DNA from 2 places in the Trichocoleus sp. DQ-A1 genome. Region 1 is predicted to be linked to the other one. Evidence: predicted binding sites of a transcription regulator. Region 1 holds the regulator's gene; the other holds the start of a gene.

What was found. The regulator HrcA, encoded in region 1, represses chaperone genes, less so after heat shock. The targets are predictions, from matches to a motif close to ANTTAGCACTCNNNANTNNNGAGTGCTAANT.
Region 2: the regulator HrcA is predicted to act here: its motif matches at 6,990-7,020, upstream of groES (co-chaperone GroES).

Annotation. Positions count from the first base shown of each region.
Region 1 is NZ_JAMPKE010000005.1:171,909-182,588, forward strand. Features, by position in the region: gene NDI33_RS07725 (hypothetical protein) at 122-559, shown strand; gene NDI33_RS07730 (GIY-YIG nuclease family protein) at 643-1,305, opposite strand; gene NDI33_RS07735 (DUF1823 family protein) at 1,423-1,803, opposite strand; gene NDI33_RS07740 (ATP-binding protein) at 1,922-3,493, opposite strand; gene NDI33_RS07745 (DUF3352 domain-containing protein) at 4,215-6,002, opposite strand; gene NDI33_RS07750 (rhodanese-like domain-containing protein) at 6,133-6,492, shown strand; gene NDI33_RS07755 (hypothetical protein) at 6,690-6,881, shown strand; gene hrcA (heat-inducible transcriptional repressor HrcA) at 7,005-8,117, shown strand; gene NDI33_RS07765 (DUF2834 domain-containing protein) at 8,244-8,930, shown strand; gene NDI33_RS07770 (hypothetical protein) at 8,945-9,628, shown strand; gene NDI33_RS07775 (DUF2834 domain-containing protein) at 9,809-10,492, shown strand.
Region 2 is NZ_JAMPKE010000030.1:31,195-41,874, reverse strand. Features, by position in the region: gene ilvD (dihydroxy-acid dehydratase) at 1-1,358, shown strand, start outside; gene NDI33_RS21775 (cytochrome P450) at 1,468-2,799, shown strand; gene NDI33_RS21770 (hypothetical protein) at 2,906-3,388, shown strand; gene NDI33_RS21765 (HNH endonuclease) at 3,520-4,596, opposite strand; gene groL (chaperonin GroEL) at 4,864-6,501, opposite strand; gene groES (co-chaperone GroES) at 6,623-6,934, opposite strand; gene NDI33_RS21750 (ferredoxin) at 7,240-7,692, shown strand; gene NDI33_RS21745 (response regulator transcription factor) at 7,894-8,541, shown strand; gene NDI33_RS21740 (NIL domain-containing protein) at 8,600-8,845, opposite strand; gene cysW (sulfate ABC transporter permease subunit CysW) at 8,945-9,826, opposite strand; gene cysT (sulfate ABC transporter permease subunit CysT) at 9,816-10,673, opposite strand.

The DNA.
Region 1 (10,680 bases):
GTTTCAGGCATAATAGTGGGTGTTCAGCTTTTAGTTTTAGTACGAAAATTCATTTTTTCAGCTAATCCTTAAACAAAACGATTACTCACTTGATTACGCTCTGTCAAAGGAAGAAAATGAAATGGCATCCGTGAAACTTGGATTGAATGGCAAACAAGCATTGAAACTCGCTTTAGCAAACGCGGGAGCATTATTATTTTTAGCACCAACAGTACAAGCAGCAGAACTCACAAAAAGTGCTTCCGGTGCAAGCGATCGCCCAATCCAAATAGCTGCTTCTAACGATTGCATCAACGACATCGCAGAAGGTTTCTCTGTCGAAACAACCAATCATTATGTAGGGATTTGTTACACTCGCAAAGGCACCTTCTACGTGGGTCGTGCGAAGAATGGCAAAGGTAGCATTCTTCTCCCTGTTTCTTCTCCAAAGAGGAATGTTTATGTCGCCAAAAACGGTCGGTACACTTATACTCTAAATTTGAATACGAATCAATTAATTATTACCTTGCCTAATGGCAGACGTTCTATCGAAAGGGTAGTCAAAATTATCGATTCCTAATTTTTTACCTGATGACTTTTTAATTTTGATTGAATCCCTGCCTTTTCACACCCAAATGAGGACATTTGGGTGTTTTTTCACGATTACGAATGAGTTTCCCGCGTCTGTCCCTCGATGACAGCACTCCAGTCGTCGTTATTCACTGCCGCTTCTAGCTTTTGCTGCCTCTTGGCATCACTTTCCTCGGCATCTGCCAGATCCTTAGTGAGCGTGCTATCTGCCATCGCCTTGCGAAGTTTGAGCTTTTTCTCCTCATAGGCGTTGCGCTCTTCGGGCGACATGGCTGCTTTTGCAACTTCGCCCACCGTGCTAGCCCACATCTCACTGACCTCAGCGTTACCAGGCGGAACGCTGCCGAGTTCGGAAATCCACGCCTCTCGCAAATTTTCCATGTCCGTGCGTTTCGGGAACTTGAACGCCTGCACCCGCACAAACGCGCAAGTTTCTCTCCCATTTTGAGCGACATGACCATTCAGGGAAAGCAGTACATTCCGCGAGTAGCCGATATATTGCGTCTGGTATTGGGTATCTAACACAGCGTACACCCCAGCGATTTTCGCATTCTGGACGCGATCGCACCAACTCTGAAGCGGTAGCACTTCAGTTCCATCGTTTTCGAGATCGACAGGAGTCGCTATCTCAGGGGCACCGTGTTCGTCGTCGGAGCTATACAAAAAGTCGTGCAGCCCCCGGTGCCCTTCGGGTACATTTTGGTGTTCAACGGGCACATTCTGGTTTGTCTCCACCTGAATTAGTCTCCATTCAATGAATTTGCTACCGGGAGTCAGCCAATCCTGGGATTTATCCACTCCCGATAACTTGTTTATAGTTTAGGGCGTGGGCAGTGGTGATTTGAGTCCCGCTTAGTATGACTTAGTTGAACGGGTGGTTTGCATATAGCTCAACAGCCAATTCGCCGCTGTTGCCCGACGAGTCTGTCTGGGACCAAATTCACCTAATTTGTAGCCTTTAAAGCCGAGTTGTTCTTTTAGTAGCTGCTTGTTTTCTGCCGGAATCGAGCGAGTTAGCTTCACCGTTGGTGGACGGTTCTCAATAAAATCAGGCGGTTGTGGATATTCATCTCGCCATTCTGGGGGAACTTCGCTCGCGTCCCATTGATTCGCCCCTGTGTCGTAGCGATAACCCAAGCATTGCCACACCAGTTGGTTCACTGTGGCATCATCAATTTCATCGTTCAGGATAGCCCAAATCGTTTCGGTATTCAGCGGCGGTAAGTTAGACATGAGAATGAACAATTAACAACAAAAGCTGTATCAATAAAATACAACTTTTTTCCTTGGCTAAATATCTCTGGAGAATTCCATTCGCACTTTTTACAAAAATGGTGCGCTCTCACGGCTGTTAACTTGCCAAAAGTTGATTTCTTCTGTTAAGCGTTGATTCTTCCTGGGTGTGCCACACGGGAATCTCAATACAAAATTCTGTTCCTTGTCCAGGTACCGATACGCAATTAAGCGAACCTTTGTGCTTCTCTACTACAATCTGATAGCTAATGGATAACCCTAGCCCAGTACCTTTACCGACAGGCTTGGTGGTAAAAAATGGCTCAAATAATCGGGCTTTAACATCTTCATTCATGCCCTGCCCGTTATCAGCAATCCGCACAATAATCGTATTGGAAGAAGTCAGTTCTGTGCGAATCAAAATTTGACTGGGTTTGTTGAGTAATTCATCCGAACTGCGAACCCCCGAAATAGAACCTTTATTTAGGATTTCGCTACTGTAACGCTCTAACTCATCAATCGCATTGCCGAGCAAATTCATAAATACCTGGCTCATTTGCCCTGGGTAACATTCCACCAAAGGTAAATCAGCATACTCTTTAATCACTTCAATTTCTGCATGGTTGCCATGTGCTTTTAGTCGGTTTTGCAAAATCAGCAGGGTATTATCAATCCCTTCGTGAAGGTTCACCTGCTGCATAACCTGTTCATCATTGCGAGAAAAATTTCGCAACGATAGCACAATCTGATGAATACGCTTTGCCCCTATTTCCATTGAAGACATCACTTTAGGGAGATCTTCTCTGAGAAAATCTATGTCGATTTCTGCGATTTTTTCTTGCATCAAGCAGCTAGGATTGGGGCACTCTTGCTCGTAAAGCGTCACTAAATCCAGCAAATTTTGCACATAGTCAACTGCATAATTTAGGTTCCCATAGATAAAGCTAACAGGGTTGTTGATTTCGTGAGCCACCCCTGCTACCAAACATCCCAAATTGGACATTTTTTCTTTTTCAACGAGTTGGGATTGGACTTGTTGCAGGTCGTGCAAAGCTTGCTCTAAATGCTTTGATTGAGCAACAGCTTGGGCAGCGGTGGCACAACTTTGCTCGTAGAGTTCCGCTTGATGAATATTAAGGGCGAGTTGTTCAATATCACTTTCTTGTTGATATTGGCTCACCACTGCATCTAGAGCCTCAAGCAGGTTGGTAGAAGACTCTGTAAGAATGTAACGTAGATGCGGATTGTCGGAGGTTAGTTCTTCAGGGGTTGCTTGGGCGATCGCTCTTGCTTGCGCGATATATTGGCGTATGTGCTGGTCTAAATTTAGCGGTGGCTTAAAGTACATTGACCAAACAACGGGTGATGGTTGACCTGGTAGTTTCATCTCCGGATTGCCCTCGATTAAACCACTATGCGACCGTTCCATCAAATCCAGGTCAGCTTGCAAAGTAGAGCGCAATTTCTCTTGCTCGGCAATATCTTTTGTACAGACCAGTCTTAAGGCGAACAGTGCCGTGCGTTGAGATAACATCCGCTGACGACCACTGATATTAACCACCGCTGCGTTAATTTCCCGCACTGTATTAATTTCGTTTAAATGTAAATAATTAGCCAAGACAAGTACCGGCAATAATTCAAATAACCCTAAAGATTGCGGAATTATACCATTAGCCGTTTTTTTTGTCATGGTACTTGTTAGATTTTTTTGAAGTGAAAAGCAAAAAAACCGCGAATCTACTGTATAGTCACGTAAATCTATGACTAAGTTCCAGTTTACTTGTAATTTAAAGATGCAGCTTTGACTTCCTCCGAATTATTGCTTGGCTAGTACTGAAAAACTATGAACCAAAGCGGTACCAAATTTAGTGCATTTTTATACGGATTAAAAAAATTAGCGTCACTTAAAGGCCTTCGTGAATCTCAACCAGCTTCATCTCAGCTTCATCTAACCATGAGAAATTTCACAAATTCAAGACAATTTGCTGAATTCTATCTGCCTTTTAATTGATAGAGGCGTCAGATTTCAAGAAGGTCTCGGATATAATTATTGGTCTAAACCAGGTTGCCATAAATAAAATTCACAGAATCGTTAATTTCGTGGGCGATATCGGCAACTAGACAGCAGAGGCTGGGCATTTTTTCGGTTTAAATTCAGTTGCGTTTAGGTTCGTTGTAACTGTTTTACTGACTACAAACAAGGCTTGGGGAGCAAAACGGAACTGGCAGTTCAAGAAGACTTGTGTATACACAGTAGCTCAAAGAATAAAGAACCCCAAGAGATAGCTTTCTTGGGGTTCCGGGAAATTATGGAAATTTAGTGGACATGATATGACTCAGCAGCGGGGGAGGCGGGAAGTTTTTAGCGATTACTGATTACCGATTCCCTTGCCCCAACTCGGATGTGCGAATCATTCCTCAGCCTTAGCACCTAGACGGAGGAAGACTTTACTGCGGCGAACCCCGTCATCGCTGCCGTAGCTGCTAAAGGCAAGCGAATTTAGCTCGTTAAATAACGGTTTTGCCACCAGTTCCACCACTCTGACAATGGGCAGCTGACGCTCTAAAAACGCCTGACTAGATGCCCAGTCTAGATACAAATAGCCGTTATTTGGCTGGGGTAAAGAGGTGATGTTTGCCTGGAAGCGATCGCTCTTGACGAGAGAATTATCAGGAGCCTTAATCGCTTGATTCATTGCTTCGATCGAAGTGGTGAAAATCTCGTATTTGCCAATACTGGCGTGAACTCCTTTCACCTGTGCCTCTAGCTTGACTGAATCTTGGTCTTCACCCTGATTCTTATCGGCAGTGGTTGTGAGTTGTGTCCAGGCAGAGATCGGTTGATTCTCCAGGGTAAATGAGCTAACGCTCAACCCTTGCTGTTTGGCAACAGCGTCTAGACGATCGATTGCCGCCTCTGCTTTTGTCGTTGCTGATTTCTCGGCGACAAAAATCCAATCTGAATCTTTGCGGTCGGCACGAGGTAGCATTCCTAAAGCGTACTCGCCTTGCACCCAACTAAAGATATCTTGCTTTAAATCAATGCCCCAACGAGCTTGGAGATTCGCGATGGGTTGATCGATCAGTTGGACAAGGCTATCATCGCTATCTAATCCAGAAGTGAGTTGAGTCCACAGTTGCTCTAAGTTACTCCCAGAAGCTGCGATCGCTATTTTCTCTGGTAGATACTGCAACGCTCCGACTGGTTGAGATAGGCTGGGAGTTGTCGGGGGGATTTCCTGTCCGGTAGCCGCTAATAAAGCGGTTTCTGCCAGCAATCCTTGAGTTTTTGGAGAGATGGCGATCGCTAAACTCTCATAGGTTGGGTCAATTTCCATCTGTGAATTGTTCCCCAGCAACTTCGCCAGCGCGGGTAGATTCACATAAGTCAGACCAATTTTCGGCTGAGAGATGCTTTCGATTGCCCGCTGATAAGAAGTTGAATCGCTGAGGCTGAGATTGGGCGCTTGCACATTATTAATGGCTTCTTTCAGCACCCTAGGATTATTGGCAAACAACACAAAGCGATCGCCAACAACTGCGGTAGCAACCGAGTTTTGAGCTGAGGCGCGGTTTATTGCGTCTTTTGGCAATGCCGATCTATCGCGGTTGTAAAAGCCTTTATTTCCAGCATCTTGAGTTTTGACGACCGACTCTTGATTCTTATAAATCAGCTTGACACCTTTATAAGTCTCAAAGACTAAATCTGTCTCAACATTTGCTTGCTTCTGCCAGAACAAATCCACAAACTCGCGGCTGCGTTGCGGATTTTTGGTGGTGACAGCCAGTAGCAGCCCGCGCTGCTCTCCATTGTCACGGGTGCGATCGATATCTAAGCTGGTGAGAGCCAGCGTGATTTCATCCCCCAGCCAGGGTTGGATATCTCGGCGATAGTCCAGATCCGTGTTCGCGAGTAAGCTTTGTTTAAATTGGTTGAGTTCTGCACGCGATCGCTTGCGGTTCGCGGGACGCGCTACAGCCTGCCGCAACCCTTCCAACCGATCTGGATTCACAAGCAATGACACCATTACGGGTGCCTTTTTCGGCACAAATATGGTGGCAGATGGGTTCGTCACCTCCCCACCCCCTAGAAGGGCGAGAGGACTGTTTGCCCTCAGCCAGTAAAAGCCACCGGCACCAATTAACAGCAGCACTAAAACGCCAGCTGCCAGAACGTAGAAAAACGAGCGTCGCTTCATGGTGAAATGTAGACCTTGGGTGAGCGCGATTCAGCTAAGAACACTAATCCCGATGCCAGAACCTATTATTTCAGCTCATCGGACTGCCAACTATTAAAATCTTAGTTAATCTCCAGCGTTGCACAACCTCATGTCTGCTCAATCTTTTCGCCAAGATATTCCCCAGATTAGCGTAGAAGAACTTGCCAGCCGTCTTGCCGATTCCCCTGAGAGTCTGCAATTGGTGGATGTGCGAGAACCACAGGAAGTTGCGATCGCCAGCATTGAGGGTTTTGAAAACCTCCCTTTGTCGGAATTTGCCGACTGGGCTGACCAAATCCACGCCCAGTTCGATCCGCACGCCGAGACGTTGGTCCTCTGCCATCATGGCATCCGTTCGGCTCAGATGTGCCAGTGGCTCCAAATGCAAGGCTTCACCAATGTCAAAAATGTTGCTGGTGGCATCGATGCCTACTCGCTCCGAGTTGATCCGACGATTTCCCAATACTAACGATCCCAGTGCAAAACTATCTTGAAGCTGAAACCTCTTCCCCAACCCCTTTCCTGCAACAAGAGGACAAGAATTCTCTTTCTTCCCTACTAAGGACAAAGGCTGGGGCTAGATTTTTTAATTAAATACGGTTCACGATATTGTTTTAATTTTTACTAGCGAAATAAGTATTTAGAGGTTTTGGCTGACAAACTTCAATGCAGTCGAGTAGACTACAGACAATCCTGATAGAGACTGTGGACTCTAGAGTTACGGGTAGCGATAATGTCCTAACTCTGCGATCGATCGTCATGATATGTCTAAGGTTGGAGTTCGGCGGCTGTTATGCTTCTACTGGCTGGGTGTGGCGAACCGGCAGGCAGAAGGCAGCATCTGCTATTCTGTTTTAACCTATCCTATTTTAATCGGCTGCTTGCTTGACAAGAGCGCCGGACTTACTGAGAAATTCATCATCAGAAGTCCAGGAATTTCCAATTGTTTTTAAAACCCTATCCAATTCGGCTTTCGTTTAAATGGCTAGGCAAGTAAGTCTGACTGACCGTCAACAACGTATTCTCTGGGCAACTGTCCGTCACTATATTGCGACGGCTGAGCCAGTCGGCTCAAAAGCTTTGGTAGACGAGTATAATCTGTGCGTCAGTCCAGCGACGATTCGCAATGCAATGGGCGTCTTAGAGAAAGCGGGGTTGCTCTATCAACCCCATACCTCGGCTGGACGGGTTCCCTCTGACTCTGGCTATCGAATTTATGTCGATCAATTAATTAAGCCTTCTGAAGCCTTGGGGCGTCAGGTAGAGCAGTTATTCACAGACCGTTTGAACTTGGAACATCAGAGTTTCGAGACTGTGTTGCGGGGTGCAGCGCAAATTCTGGCAACGCTCAGCGGTTATATTACCCTGATCACGATGCCGCAGACTCGGACTAATCGTTTGCGGCATTTGCAACTGGTGCAGCTCGATCCGGGAAGGGTGATGCTGATTGTGGTGACGGATTCTTATGAGACGACTAGCGTCTTAATGGAGTTACCGCTCTCAGAATCGGAGGATGAGCAACCGGACGCAGAAATTGTAGATCGGGAGTTGCAAATTTTATCGAATTTTCTGAATAGCCACTTGCGGGGGCGATCGCTCAGTGAATTGGTAACTTTAGACTGGAGCGAACTAGACCGAGAATTTCAACGATATGTCGATTCTTTGCGAAATCTGCTCTCCGACTTGATCCGTCGCACTTCTCAACCTGCCATAACCCCAATTATGGTTCGCGGCGTCGCTGAAGTATTGCGTCAGCCAGAATTTTCCGAGTTACAGCAAGTGCAGACGCTTATACACCTATTGGAAGAGGAACAAGACCAGCTGTGGCCTTTAATCTTTGAATGGCCTAGACCAGATGTCACGGCTATCTCAGATGTACCTTCTGGTTCGCGGGTGACGGTGCGGATTGGTTCGGAAAATCCTTTAGAACCGATGCGTACCTGTACGCTGATTTCTGCAACTTACCAGCAGGGTTCAGTACCCGTGGGAAGTGTGGGGGTTTTGGGGCCAACGCGGATGGTGTACGAAAATGCGATCGCACTCGTTGAAGCTGCCGCCGATTATCTCTCTGATGCTCTTACGCAACCCGCTTAATTTAGAAAACGGCTACCCAATAGCTAATCGCGATTAGCTATTGGGTAGCCGTTCACTACGAACCACGAACGATAAATATGGCTAATTTCGATTAGCTCTAATTTTTACTTTTCATTTTTCATTGATATGGTTAGAAAAGTTGGCTTTTGGTCGCTTTGGGCAGCATTTATTACCTATGCCTTTCTATTAGCGCCTCCTGAACAACCAGGCACTTTTGAACTGATAAAAAATCTCTCTACAGGTCAATGGACGGGGATTAACCCCCTAGTTGTCGCTCTATTCAATCTGCTGGGCATCGTACCGATGATTTACGCCTGCCTAATGTTGATTGATGGCAAACAGCAAAAGGTAAAAGCTTGGCCTTTTTCGGCGTTCTCTTTTGGAGTCGGAGCGTTTGCTTTGCTACCTTATTTAGCACTGCGAGAACCCAACCAGGAATTTCACGGAGAAAAGAATTTATTTCTAAAAATACTCGATTCCCGGTGGCTTGGTTTTTTGCTAACATTCGGTGCTGGGAGTTTGGTTGTATATGGCTTATTGGGCGGGAATTGGGCAGATTATATTCAGCAGTTCCAGACAAATCGCTTCGTTCATGTCATGAGTTTGGATTTCTGCCTGCTGTGGTTAATATTTCCCGCACTTCTGGGAGATGATATGGCGCGTCGGGGAATCAAGAATTCTACACTTTTTTGGATAGTAGTGCTGATTCCTTTGTTTGGGGCTTTAGCTTATCTTTGCCTGCGTCCTCCCTTACCAGAAACTAATGCCGAAGCTTTCTCCACGGAACGGCAACCCGCACAATCTAGAAATTAAAATTTGATGGAAATATGGCTAGAAAAACAGCACTTTGGTTATTATGGGCTGGATTTATCTCCTATGTTTTGCTGCTGGCACCACCAATTACGCCAGACACACTGAGGCTCATTAAAAATATATTGACGGGTCAGTGGACCCAGGTCAACCCAATTATCCTTTCTATATTTTCCCTGATTGGCATCTGGATACTCATCTATAGCTGTCTTTTGTTCGTCGATGGGAGGATGCAAAAGATTCGTTTCTGGCCTTTTGCTTTGGGTTCAGCGGGAACGGGAGTGATTAGCCTAATACCTTATTTAGCATTGAGGGAACCGAATCAAGAGTTTTCCGGGCAAAAGGATACCTTGCTGAAAGTTTTTGATTCTCGCTGGACGGGTATTATCCTCAATTTCAGCACGCTTTTCTTGCTAGCATTTGGCTTGCTTGCGGGTGATTGGGCAGGGTTTATTCAACAATTCCAAAGCGATCGCTTTGTCAATGGCATGAGTTTGGCTTTTTGCATGTTCTGTCTGTTGTTTCCGAGCGTTCTCGGCGATGATATGGCGCGTCGAGGGTTCAATATTCCCCCAGTTTTTTGGGCAGTATCGCTGGTTCCTCTGCTGGGACCCCTTGCCTATCTCTGTATTCGTCCACCTTTACCAGAAGCCGGTGCTGGTTCAGCACCAGAGTCTGTTGCGAACACTACACGAGTGTGAACAATTTTCGAGGTTTTCAGGAGAGAACAAACCGCGGAGGTCGCAGAGGACGCGGAGGAAAGAAAGGAGAGGCTGTGGCTTTCTTTTGAATGCAAGTTGGTGTGACTTAAGACGGAGGTAAGTGCTGTTATCTGACTTTTAAAGTTAAATAATTGATGTATAAAGTTATGGGTCAAGATTATGGGCAGAAAAATTGCCTTGTTCTTGATATGGATTACATTTCTTGTCTATACCGTATGGTTAGATCCACTTGCTCAACCAGAGACGTTTTCGCTGGTTTGGAAGTTGTTAACATTCCAGTTGGCAGATGTGAATGCAATTCTTGTGGCTATCTTCTGGCTCATGGGCGTTTGGCCTATGATTTATGCTTGTCTGATGTTTGCTGATGGCACAACGCAACCGTTTCGCTCATGGCCTTCTTTCATTGGGGCAAATGGAACGGGTGTGATTTGCTTGATCCCCTATTTAATTTTCCGAAAATCAAATCAAGAATTTTCTGGACCGAAGGATAAATTACTAAAAATTCTAGATTCCCGTTGGACAGGAATTTTCCTACTGTTAACAACGATTGGCTTACTTGCCTACGCAATATTTGCTGGAGATTGGGGAGATTATATTCAACAGTTTAAAACCAGGGAATTCGTTCACCTCATCAGTTTGGATTTTTGTCTGATGTGCCTGGTGTTTCCATTAACGTCACTGTTTGACGATGATATGGCTCGTCGGGACATAAAGGATGCTCGAATTTTCTGGGCGGTGGCGCTAGTACCTTTATTGGGACCACTTGCTTATCTTTGCCTGCGTCCATCTTTACCCGAATCAAGTGCTGAGGTCAGCTTTCAATCGTCTAATTTGACAGCTTAGCTTGCGAGTTGTTCCAGGAGAAAATGTAGAGACGCGCTGTAGCTTGTCTAGGAGGAGAGAAGCATAATTGCCACTTTTCCGGTATTTTCTTTTATAGCAATTCTCGTTTGGATGCAGTACCGTTTAACCCCACCCCTACCCCTCCCCTCAAGCAGGAAGAGGTTCAATACTGTCCCCTCACCGAAAAG
Region 2 (10,680 bases), on a different contig from region 1:
ACGGGCAGAGTATGGATGGAGTGCTGGCAATTGGGGGCTGCGATAAGAATATGCCGGGAGCGATGATTGCGATCGCTCGGATGAATATTCCGGCTATTTTCGTGTATGGCGGTACGATTAAACCGGGACATCACAACGGGCGCGATTTGACGGTTGTGAGTGCTTTTGAAGCGGTGGGGCAACACAGCGCCGGAAAAATAGACACGGATGAGTTGCTGCAAGTAGAACGCAAGGCTTGTCCGGGTGCCGGTTCTTGCGGCGGAATGTACACTGCCAATACAATGTCTTCCGCTTTTGAAGCGATGGGGATGAGCTTGCCTTATTCTTCCACAATGGCAGCAGAAGATGCTGAAAAAGCAGAAAGTGCTGAGAAATCTGCTTTTGTCCTAGTAGAGGCAATTAAAAAACAACTTTTACCGCGACAGATTGTTACCCGAAAAGCGTTTGAGAATGCCATTTCTGTAATTATGGCAGTGGGCGGTTCTACGAATGCCGTGCTGCACTTACTCGCGATCGCTCATACGATTGGGGTCGAATTATCCCTGGATGATTTTGAAACCATTCGCGCCCGCGTTCCAGTTTTGTGCGACCTCAAGCCTAGCGGTCAGTATGTCGCCACTGACCTCCACAAAGCCGGTGGAATTCCCCAGGTGATGAAGATGCTCCTGGTACACGATTTGCTACACGGAGACGCCCTGACCATCACCGGACAAACCATTGCTGAAGTCTTGGCAGATGTCCCAGAACAGCCCCGTGCTGATCAAGATGTTATCCGTCCCTGGGATAACCCGATGTATGCTCAAGGGCACCTAGCCATCCTGAGAGGCAATCTGGCAACGGAAGGGGCTGTTGCCAAAATTACCGGCGTCAAAACCCCTTCAATAACCGGCCCAGCGCGGGTGTTTGAATCTGAAGAAGCTTCTTTAGCAGCCATTCTGGCTGGCAAGATCAACCGTGGAGATGTCCTAGTGATTCGCTACGAAGGTCCCAAGGGTGGTCCTGGAATGCGAGAAATGCTGGCTCCCACTTCTGCCCTGATTGGTGCGGGATTAGGGGATGCTGTTGGCTTGATTACCGATGGACGCTTCTCTGGTGGGACTTACGGCATGGTTGTCGGTCACGTAGCCCCAGAGGCGGCTGTAGGAGGCGCGATCGCTCTCGTTGAAGAAGGCGATACCATTACAATTGATGCACGCGATCGCCTGTTACACCTTCATGTACCCGATGAAGAGCTAGAGCGTCGTCGCGCTGCTTGGCAACCGCCTAAACCGCGTTATACAACTGGCGTACTGGCAAAATATGCCAAGTTAGTTTCTTCTAGCAGTGTCGGTGCCGTGACGGATTTAGATTTGGGTTGAAAACAGTCTTTAACTGTTAGATAAACCAAAAAATGAAGTATAAAAGAAGAACCCTGAAGTTTCTCTTTATACTTCATTTTTTTATAACTTTTAACGCAGATTAACAATAATGAACAGCGATAAACTTCCTCCTGGTAGGATGGGGTTGCCGGTGCTTGGCGAAACACTCGCGTTTGTGTTCGACCCCAAATTTATCGAAAAGCGCTATCAGCAATATGGCTCTATCTTTAAGAGTCATGTTATTGGCAAACCTACGGTTTTTATGGTGGGGCCAGAGGCAGCTGAATTTGTTCTCTCCAGCCACATGGATTGTTTCTCGTGGCGCGAAGGGTGGCCCAACAATTTTAAAATGCTGCTGGGCGAATCACTATTTGTGCAAGATGGTGAGGAGCATCGGAGAAATCGCCGCCTGATGATGCCAGCTTTGCATGGCGCAGCGTTAGGAAACTACGTTGCCACAATGGAGTCGATTACGCAAAGCTATCTCGAAAAATGGCAGCAGAAACAAGAATTTACCTGGTTTGATGAATTCAAACTGCTAACGTTTGATATTGCCAGTCAATTATTGTTGGGTACGAATCCGGGACCAGAAGCGGTACGGTTGAGCCAGTTGTTTACAAGACTAACAAATGGGCTATTTGCCATCAATCCGCTGCCTTTACCGTTTACACAGTTTGGGAAAGCGATCGCGGCTCGTAACGAAATCTTAGAACATTTGAGCAAAGTGGTACGCGATCGCCAGCAACATCCGACTAAAGACGTTCTCAGCCTTTTATTACAAGCCAAAGATGAAGACGGTAACAGCATGAGCGAAAAGGAAATCCGCGCCCAAGCGATGCTGTTACTCTTCGCTGGGCATGAAACGACCACTTCAATGCTGACTTGGTTGTGCCTGGAGTTAAGCCGTCACCCAGAGGTTCTGCAACGCGCCAGGGAAGAACAGCAGCAGCTTACAGCTAGGGGAGGGGTGAATTTAGAACAATTAGGGCAAATGCCTTATCTAGACCAAATTCTCTGCGAGACTGAACGACTGCATCAGCCCGTCGGAGGTGGTTTTCGCGGTGTCGTCAAACCATTTGAGTTTAATGGCTTTCAAGTTCCATCTGGGTGGCAGGCGGTGTATTCGATTATCGGGACTCATCGACTATCAACGGTTTACCCCGAACCAGAGCGTTTCGATCCAGATCGCTTCAGCCCCCAAAGGCAAGAACACAAGCAGCGTCCTTTTAGTTTAATTGGTTTCGGCGGTGGGCCGAGAATTTGTATTGGGATAGCATTTGCGAAAATGGAGATGAAAATTGTAGCCGCCCACTTACTACGCAGTTATCAATGGGAACTATTCCCGAATCAACGCCTGGATTCAGTAGAAATTCCCACCAGCCACCCAAGAGATAGGCTGCGGGTTCGGTTTCAACCGTTGCAAGTGTTGTGTGAAAAATAGGTGTGATGAGATCGCTCTGGTTCGGGAAAGCGATCTCATCACAATTGAGAAACCAAAGGCTCTATAAGAACAAACGCAGCAAAAAGCGTTTAGCTCTGGTGGTGTTATGTCTAATCCAATTCAAACAGCGATCGCTTCTTCTATCAATGAGTGGCTGCAAGCTCACCCCTCCGTCTTGCGGCTACTTCAGGTATTCATCTGGGGGACGAATCACCCAATTGTCAGCTTAGTTATTTTGTTGTTCGTGGTAGCGATCGCTGGAAGCTTAATCAAAGCAGTTGGTCGCTTAATTGAAACAACTAGCTTATCAATCTTGAAAGCTCCTTTTAAGCTAATTCAGCTCTTATTTGGAGTTAGTTTTCAATCAATATCAAAGTTTGGAGGCTTAGCTTTCAAACAGTTAACAGGTGCCAAGAATGCTGAACTCCCAGCTTTACCGGATTCAAATTCTCTATCTACTCAGCAAGATAAACAGCAACGACTGGCAGAGATTTCCTCTAGGCTAGAAGCGATTCAACAAGAGCAGAACGAGCTGTTACAAGAAGTGGCAGCTATTCTCAATTCAAACAAAATTGATATAGAAGTTTGAAAGAAGCGTTGGTAAAACTAAACATCGCATTTTTTATTTAAAAATACACTATCACAATTTCTGCTGCTCCATTTTTATGACAACTTTTATTACTAGATAAAAAACTACTTTGTCTTACCTATAATCCAATTTTAGTAGAGTTTTCCCGGCTTATTCATATTCCCATTATTATCAAAAACAGTATCAATATTTAAACCAAAATGGTTTACAAACCGTTTTATAAACGACTCCTCTACCGCAGCTTTGCTTTCTTCTTTATTTATAACTTTACTGTATTGAAGTATTGGATCACTCACTGGAGATCCCAATTCATAACCGTTCCAGGTTTTTCTCCCTGAATATAAACGCATATAAGTTGTATTCGTCATCACAGCAGTTATTAACATATCCTTAAAGGTTAGCCCATCATTCCATATATTTATTAAACCCTCGATTTGATTGCTCAGACTCTCTGCCATATCTTTATAAAATAAAATCTTTGTTGAAGGATTATGCAGCAAATTTTGATGGTGAGTATGGTCAGAATCTACTTCTAGAACATTTTCTAAGCAAACCATAAATTCACAGTGACCATTCCTAAAAACTTGAATTTTATGAGCTGATCCCTCTTTTATATTTCTTAAGTCTTGATTGACAACTCCATATTCATTAGGGCTTGTATGATAGTGGTTAACAGTTATTTCAGAATATGAGATGTAGTCTAATAATTTTAAACTATTGATTGAATTGAGTAAAGCTCTGTTTAGGGGATTAATTGCATCATCATTAGATATGTTGAGCGGTGTTATACTAACTATAATCCATACATAATTTTCTGCAAATTTAGCCCATTCTTTTTTCTGGGTCTCTATAAAACTTGAATTATCAATTCGCTCAACGAAAATTCTATTTTGAGCTAGTTGTGTAGAAACCCAATTTTCATGTTCCCTCTTTATTTGCTTCAATTTATCCACCGTCCATTCTTCTGGATTGGAATCAATTAAAGTATGGTGTGTTGGGCATAACAGTATCAAATTAGAGTATTCATCCCTTTCCTCACAGGTAAGATAGCTATTACCACGAGGCCCATTTGGTGATTCAGCAACTATATGAGCCATTTCCCCCAGCGAACTTTCTGCACTATCCGGCGTTAGCTCAATTTTACAACCAGGAAAAGCGCACCGATTTCCCGAACGACCCCAAAGTATTTTCACATCTTTTGTTTTCATATTTCTTTTCACTTGAAATTGCTCTTGTTTTAATCATATCAACCAAACTAAGGTGTTGTTTGGCAGGAAACAACACCTTAGTTTGGATAAAAAAAATGGTGGCATAAAAATTATTTAGTTGAGGTGTCCTGCTTTTGCTAAAGCGCATCAACAAATTAATTTAGTATCTATAAAAAAGCCGTCTCTTCTATAGAGACGGCTTAAATAATTTTGAATCTTGTTACCATTGGAGCAAATTATAAATTGCTCCAACAATCGTTAAAACGATTAGTAGTCGAAGTCGCCGCCCATGCCAGCGCCAGCACCCGCAGGAGCGCCATCTTTCGGCTCAGGCTTGTCAACCACGATACACTCGGTTGTCAGCACCATGCCAGCGATAGAAGCGGCATTTTGCAGAGCGGAACGAGTCACCTTGGCAGGGTCAACGATACCGGCTTCAAACATATCGACGAACTCATTCGTTGCAGCGTTGTAGCCGACGTTGAAGTCCTTCTCTTTGACGCGCTCAGCGATGACAGCGCCATTCTGACCGGCGTTTTCAGCGATCCGCTTCAGAGGAGCAGCCAAAGCACGAGAAACAATCATCGCACCTGTCAGCTCTTCATTCTTCAGGTTAGCGGTAGCCCACTCTTCCAACTGGGGAGTCAGGTGAGCCAAGGTTGTACCACCGCCAGGAACGATCCCTTCTTCCACAGCAGCTTTAGTAGCGTTGATGGCATCTTCCAGACGCAGCTTCTTGTCCTTCATTTCGGTTTCGGTCGCAGCGCCCACTTTGACGACGGCGACGCCACCAGCCAGTTTAGCTAGACGCTCTTGCAGCTTCTCGCGGTCGTAGGAAGAATCGGTTTCGTCCATTTGACGGCGGATTTGCTCGCAACGAGACTTCACAGCAGCTTCGTTGCCTTCGGCGACAATTGTGGTGTTGTCCTTGGTGATGTTGATGCGGCGAGCTTTGCCCAGCATTTCTAACCGGGTGCTTTCTAGCTTCAGACCAGCATCTTCGGTGATCAGCTGACCACCAGTGAGAACGGCAATGTCTTCTAGCATTGCTTTACGGCGATCGCCAAAACCAGGAGCCTTAACAGCAGCCACGTTCAGCACACCCCGCAGGCGGTTAACCACTAGGGTTGCCAGTGCTTCTTTCTCGATGTCCTCAGCGATAATGATCAGAGGACGACCAGCACGAGCGACTTGCTCCAGAACGGGCACTAAGTCTTGGACAAGCGTGATTTTCTTATCGGTCAGCAGGATGAAAGGCTCTTCCAGAACCGCTTCCATCCGCTCCATGTCGGTAGCGAAGTAGGGAGAGATGTAGCCTTTGTCAAAGCGCATCCCTTCGGTGATTTCTAGTTCGGTGGTCATGGACTTCCCTTCTTCTAGAGAGATGACGCCTTCTTTGCCCACCTTATCCATCGCTTCAGCGATCATCCGACCAACTTCTTCGTCGTTACCAGCAGAGATGGTTCCAACTTGAGCGATCGCTTTGGAATCTTCTACTTGTTTGGCGTGTTCGGCAATTCTTTCCACCAGGAAGCCAGTAGCTTTGTCAATCCCGCGCTTCAGAGAAATTGCATTTGCACCCGCAGCAACGTTTCTCAAGCCCTCTTTTACGATTGCGTGAGCGAGAACGGTTGCAGTCGTGGTGCCATCACCAGCAGCATCATTGGTCTTAGAAGCAGCTTGACGAATTAAGGAGACACCCGTGTTTTCAACGTGATCTTCTAATTCAATTTCTTTGGCAATGGTGACACCATCATTCACGATTTGCGGTGCGCCAAACTTCTTCTCTAGTACCACGTTGCGGCCTTTAGGGCCGAGGGTGACAGCCACTGCTTCAGCTAGGATGTCCATCCCTTTTTCCAGGGCGCGACGAGCGTTTTCGTTGTAAATAATGCGCTTAGCCATAGTTCCTCAGTTGTTTTGAGTTTTGAGTTTTGAGTTTTGAAGGAGTGTTGAGCGTTGAGTTTTGAGTGTTGAGTTAAGCAGATGTTTTTAACTCGGAACTCTCAACTCAGAACTCATAACTTTATGAAACGACTGCTAAAATGTCCTTCTCTGAGAGCAGAACGTACTCTTCTGTGCCGAGTTTGATGTCTGTGCCAGCGTACTTGGAGTAGAGAACCTTGTCGCCCACAGAGACTTCCAACTCAACACGAGTGCCTTTGTCATCGCGCTTGCCAGGTCCCACAGCGACGACTTCCCCTACTTGAGGCTTTTCTTTGGCATTATCAGGAAGAAGAATTCCACCAGCGGTTTTCTCTTCAGCAGCGCTCACTTTCACAAAAACGCGATCGCCCAGCGGCTTAACAGTGGATACGCTTAGAGATACAGCTGCCATACAAACTTCGCTCCTATTACAGGTTTGACTCAAGACACACGATTCGTTCGTTGAGAATTAGCACTCTCAACCTCTGAGTGCTAATTTAGCCCAACCAGTGTGCGATCGCAACAAAATTCTTTGTACGGGTTCCCGAACTTATCCGGTTGTCGGAAGACTTTAGTAGAAATGCTTAAGACACAAAGATAGCTTTAGTCATTGGGATGGCATAGCGCGATCGCACTCAATCTGCTAAAAAAAATTGGAACCGCTAAAATCTCCTAAAAAACGGATATCTCGCTTCTTCCAAGGAAATCAAATAAATAATGACTGAAAACACAGTGGCTGAGTCTAGCCCTGAAATTCCTGAAACTTGTCAATCATCAGACCCAAACGCTCTCGCCGCTTGTGTGCAGACCTTGGGACTGAATCAAATTCAGCGCCATGTCTTCATCTGTGCCGATCCAACCTTACCCCAGTGTTGCTCCAAGGAAACCAGTTTAGAATCTTGGAATTACTTGAAAAAGCGACTTAAAGAGCTAAAACTAGACAAGCCTTCCGACAAAAGCCCTCTTTGCATTTTCCGCACCAAAGCAAACTGTCTGCGAGTTTGCTCCCAAGGCCCAATTCTAGTCGTTTACCCAGATGGTGTTTGGTATCGTGGAGCGACTCCTGAAGTCATTGAGCGGATTATCCAAGAACATCTGATTGGCAACAAAATTGTGCAAGAATACGCTTTCTTAGTTCATCCACTACCAAAACCCTATACAGTAACATAGTAGCTACGTTATATTCTTCCGTGTACCTACTAGATTTTCGTCGTTGTGACCCATGTCAGTGACTATAATTTTCTAAAAAGAGATTATAGGAATTGCCTAGACTTAGTAGGAGTCGGTGCAGCAGGGTGCTGAAAAAAACGTAAACTATACGTACAAAACGGTTTAAATTTTCACAATTCCAGGCTTGGCGAGTGGCACAGCATGAAAGACACCAGTATAAGAGATAACAAACGACTGTTGCTGATTGATGACGACCCCAACCTGATTTTGCTGGTCAAGGACTACCTGGAATTTCGGGGGTACGAAGTCATCACCGCTGAAAATGGTCGGGAAGCACTGGAAGTTCTAGAGCATGATATTCCTGACATGATTATCTGTGATGTCATGATGCCAGAGATGGACGGAATTGCCCTTGTGCAACACGTCAGAGAAGATCCCCGCATCAGCTGGATTCCAGTTCTATTCCTCTCAGCGAAAGGTCAAAGCCAAGACCGAGTCAAGGGTCTCAATACTGGGGCAGATGTCTACATGGTCAAGCCCTTTGAGCCTGAAGAATTGGTGGCGCAAGTGGAATCTTCTCTTAAGCAGGCCACTCGCCTAATTCATCATCCAGCTAGAGGAACTGAAGGAGGGTCGAAACTCCAGGTACCTGACACTGTAGAATTAACCCCGACCGAGCTGAAAGTAGTTCAGTTTGTGGCAAGAGGTATGGCAAATCGAGAAATTGCTGAGCAGATGAACGTCTCTCAGCGCACGATTGAGAGCCACGTATCCAATATGTTAGGTAAAACGAATCTCCATAACCGCACGGAGTTAGCTCGTTGGGCGATTGAGAGTAATATGGCTTAACAAATAAAAAGGCAAAATTAATAATTGAAATTATTAATTTTGCCTTTTTAAATTTTCGTTACCACCCATCTTGTTCGCTGTCAGATTTGCCCCACAGTTCTAGATCCAGTTCATTCAAATAAGTTAAGGCGCTTTGAAGTTGGCGAGTCGATCCTGAGAGTTCTAGGTCAAACCAGCCATCATCTCTAGCGTTGGCTCCTAAAAGGGCAGCAGCAATATTAACTGTGACACCGTGGTGAGAGACTAGTCGTGAGATGATTGGATCTTCCTGATATTCCTTGGGAATGCGGATTCTGACACGCATTTTAGTAGGTCTGTTATCTTCGTGCCCAGTCGTAGATTGAGCTGGTTTTGATGTATTTACAGGCAAGTCATTTGTACTATACATAGTCTTCAATTCCTCCTATTCAACATCTTTAATACTGGTTTTACGCTCTAGAATTTCTTTCAAGACCAGGGTCACTAACGCGAGTGCCCCAAGTAGAACGGCGGCTGAGAAAGATGCTTGAGTCTGGTATTGCTTATAAGCTTCCTCCACAAACAACGGCAAAGTTTGAGTTTTGCCCGCAATATTGCCAGATACAACCGAGACGGCACCAAACTCGCCCATGACTCTGGCGTTGGTCAAAATGACGCCGTAGAGGAGACCCCAGCGAATATTTGGCAGAGTGACGCGCCAGAAGATTTGCCAGTCAGTTGCACCCAACGTTTTAGCCGCTTCTTCTTGATCTGAACCAGCTTCTTCCAAAACGGGAATCACTTCACGGGCAACGAAGGGCATCGTAATAAAAGCACTCGCCAATATCATTGCAGGCGCGGCGAAAATAATTTTTATGTTTGCCGCCGCTAGCAGTGGACCAAACCAACCGTTGCGTCCATAGAGCAGCACGATCATCAGTCCAGCGACGACTGGGGATACGGCAAAGGGGATGTCTAGAAGGCTGATCAGAAAGGTTCGACCCCGGAATCGATGTCGTGCGACCACCCACGCTGCACAGAGTCCAAACACGACATTCATCGGTACGACAACCAGGGCGATCAAGATAGTCAGCTTTACGGCATGGAGAAAATGGGGTTCCGTCATATTGTGGATAAACGGGCCAAACCCTCCCTTAAATGCTTGCACAAAGACGTTGATAGCTGGAATGAACAAAATCACAGCCAAGTAAGCGATCGCTACCCCGATCAAAACAACTTTTACCCAGCTTTTTTCCTTCTGGTTTGGGGAGACTTGAGGAGTTTTTAATTCTGGATTAAAAGACTTCCCTGCTACATTAGAGTTCATACTTTCGTCCCCACGCTTGCAAAACATTAATTACGATTAGAACTAACAGCGAAATTACTAATAAAACAGTCCCAATCACTGTTGCTCCAGAATAGTCATACTGTTCCAATCGCTGAATAATCAACACGGATGCGATTAAGTCCTTAAAAGGTACATTCGCCGCCACAATTACGACCGAACCGTATTCTCCAACAGCACGCGCAAATCCCAACGCTACACCCGTTAAAATCGCTGGCATTAAAGGTGGCAAAACAACTCGCCAAAATGTCTGAAATTTAGAGGCTCCCAAAGACCAAGCGGCTTCTTCGACTTCATGCTCCATTTCTTGCAATACAGGCTGTAAGGTTCGCACGACAAATGGCAAGGAGATAAACACCATCGCCACCCCCACTCCCAAGCGCGTGAATGCCACCTTAATTCCCAAAGGTGCTAGCAGGGAACCAATCCAGCCGTTATCGCTGTAGACCGTTGCCAGTGTCAAACCCGCGACTGAGGTAGGCAGTGCAAAGGGCAAATCAATGGCTGCATCAATGAACCGTTTGAATGGGAACTCATAGCGAACCAAAACCCAAGCAATTAACACGCCAAACACCCCATTCAGCAGTGCCGCAATGAAGGCTGTGATGAAGGTAACATCGTAGGTTGCAAGAGCAATGGGACTGGTGGCAATTCTCCAAAAATCAATCGGTTTTTCTGTACTTGCTTTCAACACAAGGGCAGACACTGGCAGGATGAGCATGATGGTGAGATACCCCAAGGTAATCCGCCAAGGCCAGGACATACTGCTTATCTGGCGAAATGGGTTTTTCCAAACAGAAGTTTGTTGAGGAGGAGCCGATACAGCCATAGAAAAG